2 linked regions of the Amorphoplanes digitatis genome follow. The protein of the gene in region 1 interacts with the protein of each later gene in a pairwise test. Links are inferred from orthologs where the notes say so. Each region holds a gene or a part of one and is shown in the gene's direction. Other genes may lie near its edges.

What was found. The genes of interacting proteins can lie anywhere in the genome.
Region 2: the proteins of nth (region 1) and aceE interact in binary tests that used the Escherichia coli proteins (3 or more experiments, as listed by UniProt). The link is inferred for Amorphoplanes digitatis from one-to-one orthologs.

What each region holds. Positions count from the first base shown.
Region 1 is NZ_JACHNH010000001.1:9,905-14,918, forward strand. What follows is about bases 955-3,709. They hold nth (endonuclease III), read left to right. Parts: upstream 955-1,791; coding sequence 1,792-2,628; downstream 2,629-3,709. Other genes in these bases: BJ971_RS00035 (CapA family protein), read left to right, coding at 955-1,743; BJ971_RS41905 (TlpA family protein disulfide reductase), read left to right, coding at 2,625-3,317; BJ971_RS00050 (NUDIX hydrolase), read left to right, coding at 3,398-3,709. In the rest of the region: BJ971_RS00030 (Crp/Fnr family transcriptional regulator), read right to left, coding at 1-354; more of BJ971_RS00035, read left to right, coding at 559-954; more of BJ971_RS00050, read left to right, coding at 3,710-4,078; BJ971_RS00055 (MarP family serine protease), read left to right, coding at 4,101-5,014. UniProt on the Escherichia coli protein: DNA repair enzyme that has both DNA N-glycosylase activity and AP-lyase activity. The DNA N-glycosylase activity releases various damaged pyrimidines from DNA by cleaving the N-glycosidic bond, leaving an AP (apurinic/apyrimidinic) site.
Region 2 is NZ_JACHNH010000001.1:7,113,380-7,118,315, forward strand. Bases 1,139-4,430 are described here. They hold aceE (pyruvate dehydrogenase (acetyl-transferring), homodimeric type), read left to right. Parts: upstream 1,139-1,491; coding sequence 1,492-4,230; downstream 4,231-4,430. Other genes in these bases: BJ971_RS31165 (YjbQ family protein), read left to right, coding at 1,139-1,329; BJ971_RS31175 (MFS transporter), read left to right, coding at 4,329-4,430. In the rest of the region: more of BJ971_RS31165, read left to right, coding at 925-1,138; more of BJ971_RS31175, read left to right, coding at 4,431-4,936. UniProt on the Escherichia coli protein: Component of the pyruvate dehydrogenase (PDH) complex, that catalyzes the overall conversion of pyruvate to acetyl-CoA and CO(2).

The sequences.
Region 1 (5,014 bases):
CTCCGGCCGGTTGTTCAACCACGGGCGCAGCGACGACTTCTTCAGTCGCGCCAGGCGCGTGTCGGTTACCGCGGTGGCAGTCGCCGTCCGCGGACCGGGGTCGAACAGCGACAGCTCACCGAGCATGTCCGACGGACCCATGATCGAGACCAGGTTCTGCCGTCCGTCCGCCGCTCGGCGACCAAGCTTGATCTTGCCGGAGAGAACGATGTAAAGGCTGTCACCCGCCTCGCCCTCATTGAAGACGATGTCGCCCTTGCGGAACTCGATCGTCTCCATCTCCTTGGCGAGCGCCTCGGCAGCCTCCGGGTCAACGCCCTGGAAGATCCCGCTGCGAGCCAGTACCTCATCCATCGCTGTACCTCCGACTACGCGTTTTCGCCGCGCACGATCAGTCTAGGCGCACGCGGGCCTCAACCGGGCGGGCACCCCTCAATCAAGATCTCGCAGCGTAACCGGTCGCGCCGCCCGGGTCCGAAGAATCGTCGCTCCCGGTGAGCAATGACCGGCCGTTCGATGGTCGCCCCCGCCCGCCAGCCGACGGTATCGTTCCCGTCGATGAATGCCCAGCCCCCGCGGCGCGGTCTGTTCGGCCGCCCGATTCTCACCGTGACCATCGCCGCCGCCGTCCTCGCGAGCGCGGCACTCGGCGGCGTAGCCCTTGCGGATCGTGGATCCGGAGAGGTCGCCGCCCCGGTCTGGAAGGTCCCCCCGTCCTCGGCCCCCGCCTCGGCGCCCGCCAAGGCCCCCGACACGGAATCCGCGGCGGTCGGTGAGTCGATCACGTTCTCGGCGACCGGCGACATCATCATGGGCAGCGCGCCGAACAAGCTGCCGGCCGGCGACGGCGAGGGCTTCTTCGACTCGGTGAAGGAGGCCCTGAAGTCCGACCTGGTGATGGGCAACCTCGAGCAGCCACTCACCGACGACACCGGCACCTCCAAGTGCGGCACGCCGCCGAGCGACAACTGCTACGCGTTCCGCTCGCCGCCCGCGTACGCCGAGCACCTGGTCGACGCCGGCTTCGAGCTGATGAACACGGCGAACAACCACTCCAAGGACTTCGGCACCCAGGGCTACCGGAACACCGTCGCGGCGCTCGAGAAGGCCGGGCTCAAGCACACCGGCGCGCAGGACCAGATCACCGTCACCGAGGTCAAGGGCGTGCGGGTCGCGGTCGTGGGCTTCTCGCCGTACGCGGGAGCGAACAACCTGAACGACCTGGACGCGGCGCGAGCCGTGATCAAGGAGGCCGCGGGCCAGGCCGACGTCGTCGTGGTGCAGGTGCACATGGGCGCCGAGGGCTCGGACAAGGGCCACGTGAAACCGGGCAACGAGATCTTCTTCCACGAGAACCGGGGCGATCCGATCAAGTTCTCCCACGCGGTCATCGACGCCGGCGCGGACGTGGTCGTCGGGCACGGGCCGCACGTGCTGCGCGGCATGGAGTTCTACAAGGGCAAACTGATCGCTTACAGCCTCGGCAACTTCGCGGGCGGCGGCAGGACGCTCAACAGCGGCGGCGTCCTGAAGTACGGCGGCGTCCTGCACGTCTCGCTGACCCGGGAGGGCGAGTTCGCCGGCGGCAGGTTCCTGTCGACCTTCATGAACTCGGCCGGCAAGCCGGTCCGGGACAGCGAGAACGAGCGCGGCCTCGCCCGCGTCCGCGACCTCACGGCGGCCGACTTCGGTGACACCGCCGCGACCATCGGTGAGGACGGATCCATCGCGCCGCCGAGCTGACGGGTACATGACCCGATGCGGTCGGTGGTGCGACGTACTCTTGCTCGCGTGAGCCGTCCTGTCATCGCCGCCCCCGCCGGTGCGGCCCTGCTCGCCCGGTCGGCAAAGCGCTTCGCGAACGAGACCCCGATCGGACGTAAACGCCGGGCCCGCAAGATGGCCAGAGAGCTGGCCGAGGCGCACCCCGACGCGCACTGCGAGCTCGACTTCGAGACGCCGCTGCAACTCGCGGTCGCGACGATCCTGTCGGCGCAGTGCACGGACAAGAAGGTCAACGAGGTCACCCCGACCGTCTTCGCCAAGTATGTGACCGCGGCCGACTACGCCGCCGCGGACCGCGGCCGGCTCGAGGAGATCCTCCGGCCGACCGGCTTCTTCCGGGCGAAGACCGACTCACTGATCAAGCTGGGCCAGGCGCTGATCGAGCGCCACGACGGCGAGCTGCCCGGCACGCTGGACCAGCTGGTCGCGCTGCCGGGCATCGGCCGCAAGACGGCCAACGTCATCCTCGGCAACGCCTTCGACGTACCGGGCATCACGGTCGACACCCACTTCCGGCGGCTGGTCAACCGCTTCGGCTGGGTGGACGAGGAGGACCCGGTCAAGATCGAATTCCTGGTCGCCGACCTGGTCGAGAAGCGCGACTGGACCATGCTGTCGCACCGGATCATCTTCCACGGGCGCCGGGTCTGCCACGCGCGCAAGCCGGCCTGCGGCGCGTGCACCCTGGCGAAGCTCTGCCCCTCCTACGGCACCGGACCGACCGAGGCGGCGCCGGCGGCGAAGCTGCTCAAGGGCCCGCGCGCCCGGGACCTGGCCGCGCACGCGGGCGTCGACCCCGGGCTGGTGCCGGCCGCGGCCATCACGACGCCGGAAGCGCCGTGAGCCGAGCCCGGAGCCGGCCTGCGCGGTGGCTCACGCCGCCCCTGGCGCTGCTGCTCGCCGCGTGCACGGCGACGGAGGCACCGCCGCGGCAGGACGACGAGGGCACGGCATCACCCTTCGCCGCCTGCGCGGCGCTCACCAAGCCACCGTCTCCGTCCGGGACCGCCCCTTCCGCGACCGGCCCTTCCGGGACCGCCCCTTCCGTAACTGCCCCTTCCGCGAGCGGCCCGTCTGCGGCCGCCCCGGCCGCCGCCGCCCCGGCCGTCGCTGCGGACCTTCCGCCGGTTTCCCTGCCCTGTTTCACGGGTGGGGAGAGCTTTGCGCTCGCGGGGCTGCGCGGGCCGGCCGTGATCAGCCTGTGGGCCTCGTGGTGTCCGCCGTGCCGCGAGGAGCTGCCGTTGATGCAGGAGCTCGCCGACCTGACGGCCGGGCGCCTGCACGTGGTCGGCGTCGACACCCGCGACAGCCGGGACGCCGGCGCCTCGTTCGCCGCGGGCCGGGGGCTGTCGTTCCCGACGCTGTTCGACCCGGACCAGAAGCTGCTCACCGGGCTCGGCAAGGTCAACCTGCCGGTCACCGTCTTCGTCGGCGCGGACGGCCGTCGTTTCGTCTACGCCGGCAAGGCCCTCGACCGGCCGGCCCTCGGCGACCTGGTGCGCGAACACACCGGTGTGACGGTGACCGGGTGAGCAATTCCCAACCAGAGGATTCCGGGGCGTCGACCGCTGCCGGGAGCCGCCGACCGGGCCACGGTGACAAAGGCTCGCTGATCGAGCGCCCGGAAGGACTACCCGGTTGGTGGGAGCCGCTGCTGACCCGGGCCTACTCCGCGCGTACCGAGGACTTCACCCCGCTGCGCACTCCGGCCAGCGGCGGGCGGGCGAGCGCTGTGCTGGTGCTGCTGGGGGAGGACCGCCCCGGCGAGCCCGACCTGCTGGTGCTCCAGCGGGCCGCGACCATGCGCAACCACGCCGGCCAGCCCGCCTTCCCGGGCGGCGCGGCCGACCCGGCGGATCGGGACCCGGCGGCCACCGCCCTGCGGGAGGCCGACGAGGAGGTCGGCCTCGACCCGGCGAGCGCGACCGTGCTGATGGAGCTGCCCGAGCTCTACATCCCGGTCAGCCGGTTCGTGGTGACACCCGTGCTGGCCTGGTGGCACGCGCCGCACCCGGTGCACCCGCGCGAGCCCGCCGAGGTCGCGCACGTCGCCCGGCTGCCGATCGCCGAGCTGGTCGACCCGGAGAACCGGATCCGGGTACGGCACCCGAGCGGCTGGGTGGGACCCGCCTTCCAGGTACGGGGGATGCTCGTCTGGGGCTTCACCGCCGGCGTCATCTCGGCCCTGCTGGACATGGCGGGCTGGGCCCGGCCGTGGGAGCCCGGCCGGCTCATCAGACTGCCCGATACCCCGGTCGCGGTGCCGTCCGCCTCGGATGAGGTGGTTACGTGACTGTCACTTCTACTCTGAGCGAGTGCATGTGGTCGATGGATTCCTGATCCTGCTCATGCTGGTCTTCGCCATCAGCGGCTACCGGCAGGGTTTCGTCATCGGGGCGCTCTCCTTCGGGGGCTTCTTCAGTGGTGCCCTGATCGGCCTCCAGGTCGGCCCGCTGATCGCCAACCAGTTCACCGACGACACCGTGCGGCTGGTCGTCTCGCTGGTCTCGATATTCGCTCTGGCCGTGCTCGGCCAGACCCTGGCGGGCTGGCTGGGCACCAGGCTGCGCCACTCGATCTCGAGCCCGCCGCTACAGCGGCTGGACGACGCGGGCGGCGCGGTGGTCTCGCTGGTGGCCGTGCTGCTCGTCGCGTGGCTGATCGCCGTGCCGCTGGGCTCGACGCCGTTCCCGGCCATCAACAAGCAGGTGCGCAGCAGCGCCGTGCTGAACGGCATCAACACGCTGATGCCGGAGCAGGCGCAGGCGCTCTCGGCCGGCCTTCGCGAGTCGCTCAACACCAACGGCTTCCCGGACGTCTTCGGCGGCCTGGCCCGCACCAACGCCCGCGAGGTCGCGGCGCCGGATCCGGCGCTGGCGAAGTCGCAGGTGGTCGTCAACTCCCGGCGTTCGGTGATCAAGGTGCTGGGCACCGCACCGAGCTGCTCGCGCCGCATCGAGGGCTCGGGCTTCGTCTACGCCGACGAGCGCATCATGACGAACGCCCACGTGGTGGCGGGCACCCGCAACGTGCAGGTGGAGACCGCCGACGACCGGCTGGACGGCAAGGTGGTGGTCTACGACCCGGAGCGCGACCTTGCGGTCATCTACGTGCCGGGCCTGCGCGCGCCGGTGATGCCCTTCGTCAAGAAGCAGGCGGCGACCGGCGCGAACGCGATCGTGCTCGGCTACCCGCTGGACGGCCCCTACAACGCGCAGTCGGCGCGGGT
Region 2 (4,936 bases), 7.1 Mb from region 1 along the record:
CAGCAGCAGCGGGAGCCGCTGGCCGGCGTGGTCGTACCAGCCGGCCGCGTTGAAGGCCGCGGTCGCGCTGGCGTGGTTGACCGAGGCGTCGCCGAAGGAGGCGACGGCGAGGGCGTCGTCCGGCCAGGGTGCGCGCGGGTTCCGGGCGATGCCGAAGGCGAGGCCGACGGCCCGGGGCAGGTGCGAGGCGATCGTCGAGGTGGTCGGGATGATCTGTAGGTCGGCGCGGCCGAAGACCTTGTGCCGGCCGCCGGCGATCGGCTCGGCGGCCGAGGCGACCACGCCCCGCAGGACGTCGCGGGCGGCCTCGATGAGTGGGTCCTTCTCGGACTCCTCGTCGCCTTCGAGGCCGGCCTGGAACGCGCGAGCACAGTAGAACGCGCCGGAGCGGTAGTGCAGCAGCGCCGGGTCGTCGGGGCGCAGCGCGGCGGCGACGGCCGCGTTTCCCTCGTGGCCGGACGACCCGATCGTGTAGAAGCCCTCGTTGAAGCTGCGCAGCCAGCGCGCGGCGAGGTCGAGGTGCCGGCTGGCGAGCTGGGCGTCGAAGAGTTCTCTGGTCCGGGCGCCGGTCAGGGCGGTGCCGTCGCGGACCGGTTCGTCGGGCGTTCGCCGCGGCTCGCCCGGCTGGAGGGCCGAGACGGCGTCGCGGAAGCGCTCGTCGAGGTTTTGCGGGGTGGTCACGCGACCCAGCATTGCCGACGGTGGCGAGCACCGCCACCGCGCGTGGTTCCGGCGGCGGTGCCGCTTCACCCGAAAGACCTGCGGCCCGGGGGTGAGGTGTGCCGGAAACGCCGCGGGTCGGCCGCGCCCGGTGGTGGAGTCGGCGATATGGCGGTGGTCATTCGGGTCGCGCAATGCGCCTGCTGGTTCGTGGTGGTGTGCGTGTTCTTCCTCGCTTTGGACCTCTTCACCTAGAGTCCCGTCATGGACACCACCGTGATCACCGTGCGGACCGGGGACCGGCCCGCCGTCCTGGACATCACGGGCGAGGCCGAGCAGTTCGTCAGCGGGCGCGGTGACGGCCTCCTGCACGTCTTCGTGCCGCACGCCACCGCCGGGATCGCCATCATCGAGACCGGTGCCGGATCGGACGAGGACCTGCTGACCGCCGTCAACGATCTGCTGCCGGCCGAGGACCGGTGGCGGCACCGGCACGGGTCGCGCGGGCATGGCCGCGATCACGTGCTGCCCGCCTGGATCGCGCCGTACGCCTCACTCCCGGTCATCGGCGGGCGCATCGCGCTCGGCACCTGGCAGTCGATCTGTCTCGTCGATCCCAACGGCGACAATCCGCAGCGACAGATCCGCTTCAGCTTCCTCGCGGGCTGATACGAACCGACCGGCACGAAGTTACTGGTCAGTACCTGTGTCGAGCGTCGCGAACGAGCGCGGTAGGCGTGACGCCAGCCACCGGCAGGGGGCAGGATGGACCTATTCCCGTGCGGTTCACACGATGAGCGCACGGCCCGACACCGACCTAGAGGAATGCCTGTGGCCACGGAACGCAAGCGCCCGGTGATCAGCGACGGCCTGCCGAGCCAGCTTCCGGACATCGACCCCGAGGAAACCAGCGAGTGGGTCGAGTCGCTCGACGGAGTCATCGACGACGGCGGCGCCAAGCGCGCACGCTACGTGATGTTGCGACTGCTCGAACGGGCCCGGGAGCGACAGGTGGGTGTCCCGCCCCTGACGTCGACGGACTACATAAACACGATCTCGCCCGAGCGCGAGCCCTGGTTCCCCGGTGACGAGTTCGTCGAGCGGCGCATCCGTGCCTTCATCCGGTGGAACGCCGCGATGCTGGTGCACCGCGCGCAGCGGCCCGAGATCGGCGTCGGCGGCCACATCTCCACCTACGCGTCGTCCGCCAGCCTCTACGAGGTCGGCATGAACCACTTCTTCCGCGGCAAGGACCACCCCGGCGGCGGCGACCACATCTTCTTCCAGGGCCACGCCTCGCCGGGCATGTACGCCCGGGCGTACCTCGAGGGCCGGCTCAGCGAGCACGACCTGGACGGCTTCCGCCAGGAGTTGTCGCACCCGGGCGGCGGCCTGCCGTCCTACCCGCACCCGCGCCTGATGAGCAACTTCTGGGAGTTCCCGACGGTCAGCATGGGCCTCGGCCCGCTGAACGCGATCTACCAGGCCCGCTACAACCGCTACCTGCACAACCGCGGCATCAAGGACACCAGCGACCAGCACGTCTGGGCCTTCCTCGGCGACGGCGAGATGGACGAGGTCGAGTCGCTCGGCGCGATCGGCCTGGCCGCCCGCGAGGAGCTCGACAACCTGACCTTCGTCATCAACTGCAACCTCCAGCGCCTCGACGGGCCGGTGCGCGGCAACGGCAAGGTCATCCAGGAGCTGGAGGCGTTCTTCCGCGGCGCCGGCTGGAACGTCATCAAGGTCGTCTGGGGCCGCGAGTGGGACCCGCTGCTCGCCGCCGACAGCGACGGCGCCCTGGTCAACCTGATGAACGTCACGCCCGACGGCGACTATCAGACATACAAGGGCGAATCGGGCGCGTACGTACGGGAGAACTTCTTCGGCCGGGACCCGCGCGCCCGCAAGCTGGTCGAGGGCATGACCGACGACCAGATCTGGAACCTCAAGCGCGGCGGCCACGACTACAAGAAGCTGTACGCGGCCTACAAGGCGGCCACCGAGCACACCGGCCAGCCCACCGTGATCCTCGCCAAGACGATCAAGGGCTGGACCCTCGGCTCGCACTTCGAGGCCCGCAACGCCACGCACCAGATGAAGAAGCTGACCCTGGACGACCTCAAGCAGTTCCGGGACCGGCTCTACCTGGACATCCCGGACTCCAAGCTCGAGGAGAACCCGTACCTGCCGCCGTACTTCCACCCCGGTGAGAAGTCCGACGAGCTGCAGTACATGCTGGAGCGCCGCAAGGAGCTCGGCGGCTTCGTGCCGACCCGGCGCACCAAGCACAAGTCGCTGGCGATCCCGGACTCGAAGACCTTCGGCGACGTCAAGCGCGGCTCGGGCAAGCAGAAGGTCGCCACCACGATGGCCTTCGTCCGCCTGCTCAAGGACCTGATGCGCGACAAGGAGTTCGGCTCCCGCTGGGTGCCGATCATCCCGGACGAGGCGCGCACGTTCGGCATGGACTCGCTCTTCCCGACGAAGAAGATCTACTCACCGCACGGCCAGACGTACACGTCGGTCGACCGGGAGCTCTTCCTCTCCTACAAGGAAGCGACGAACGGCCAGATCCTGCACGAGGGCATCAACGAGGCCGGCTCGACCGCCAGCTTCATCGCGGCCGGCACCTCGTACGCGACGCACGACGAGCCGATGATCCCGCTCTACATCTTCTACTCGATGTTCGGCTTCCAGCGCACCGCCGACGAGCTGTGGGCGGCCGCGGACCAGATGACCCGTGGCTTCCTGCTCGGCGCGACCGCCGGGCGGACCACGCTCAACGGCGAGGGCCTTCAGCACGAGGACGGGCACTCGCTGCTGATCGCGGCGACGAACCCGGCCGTGGTCGCCTACGACCCGGCGTTCGCGTTCGAGATCGCGCACATCGTCGAGAACGGCCTGCACCGGATGTACGGCGAGCAGCAGGAGAACGTCTTCTACTACCTGACGATCTACAACGAGCCGATCCTCCAGCCGGCCGAGCCGGCCGAGGTCGACGTCGAGGGCCTGCTCAAGGGCATCTACCGATACTCGCCGGCGCCCGAGGCGACCGGCCCGAAGGCGCAGCTCCTCGCCTCCGGCACGGGCGTGCAGTGGGCGCTCAAGGCGCAGCAGCTGCTGGCGCAGGACTGGGGCGTCGCCGCGGACGTGTGGTCGGTGACGTCCTGGACGGAGCTGCGCCGCGACGCCATGGCGACCGAGGAGCACAACCTGCTCAACCCGGGCGACCAGCCGCGCAGGCCGTACATCCAGACCAAGCTCGAGGGCACCGAGGGCCCGGTCGTCGCGGTCAGCGACTGGATGCGGGCCGTGCCCGACCTGATCAGCCGCTGGGTGCCGAACGACTACACGTCGCTGGGCACGGACGGCTTCGGCATGAGCGACACCCGGCACGCGCTGCGCCGCCACTTCCACGTCGACGCGGAGTCGATCACGGTGGCGACGCTGCGCCAGCTGGCGCTGCGCGGCAAGGTGCCGATGCACGTTCCGGTGGAGGCCGCGAAGAAGTACGCGATCGACGACGTCACGGCCGCCCCGGTGGGCGAGACCGGCGGCGACAGCTGATCGAACGGCCGAGAAAAAGGGGAGCCCCGGGTGGGCTCCCCTTTTCCGTTCCCATCCCTTAGGGTCCGAGGATCTTTCGCGTTCTCCCCGGGGGTGCCATGAGCGTCACGCAGGGCACGCCGGCCGCGCTGGCCGAACCGACGGTGCCGGTACGGCGCTCCTGGGTCGGCCTGCTCTTCGCCGCGAACCTCGGCCTCTGGATGGCGTTCTTCACGCCCGTGCAGGTGCTGCTGCCCGAGCAGATCACCGAGATCGGCATCGTCGGCAAAGAGGCGGCGCTGGGCTGTGTGACCGCGCTGGGCGCGCTTGTCGCGATCATCGTCAACCCGGCGGCGGGCGCGCTCTCCGACCGGACCCGGCTGCGGATCGGCGGCCGGGTGTACGGGCGCCGGCACGTGTGGACGCTGGCCGGCGCCGCCATCTCCTGCCTGTCGCTGCTTGCCCTGTCCGGGCAGCAGAACATCGCGGGCGTGGCGCTCGGCTGGGCGGGCACCCAGGTCGGGCTCAACATGATGCTGGCCACGCTGACCTCCGCGGTTCCGGACCGGGTGCCGGTCGGCCAGCGCGGTGCGGTCTCCGGCTGGATCGGCATGCCGCAGGCGCTCGGCCTGGTGCTCGGCGCGGTGCTGTGCACGGCGGTCGTCACCGGCGTCGCGTCCGGGTACGTGGCCATGGCCGTGGTCCTGGTCGCGCTCGCCGTGCCGTT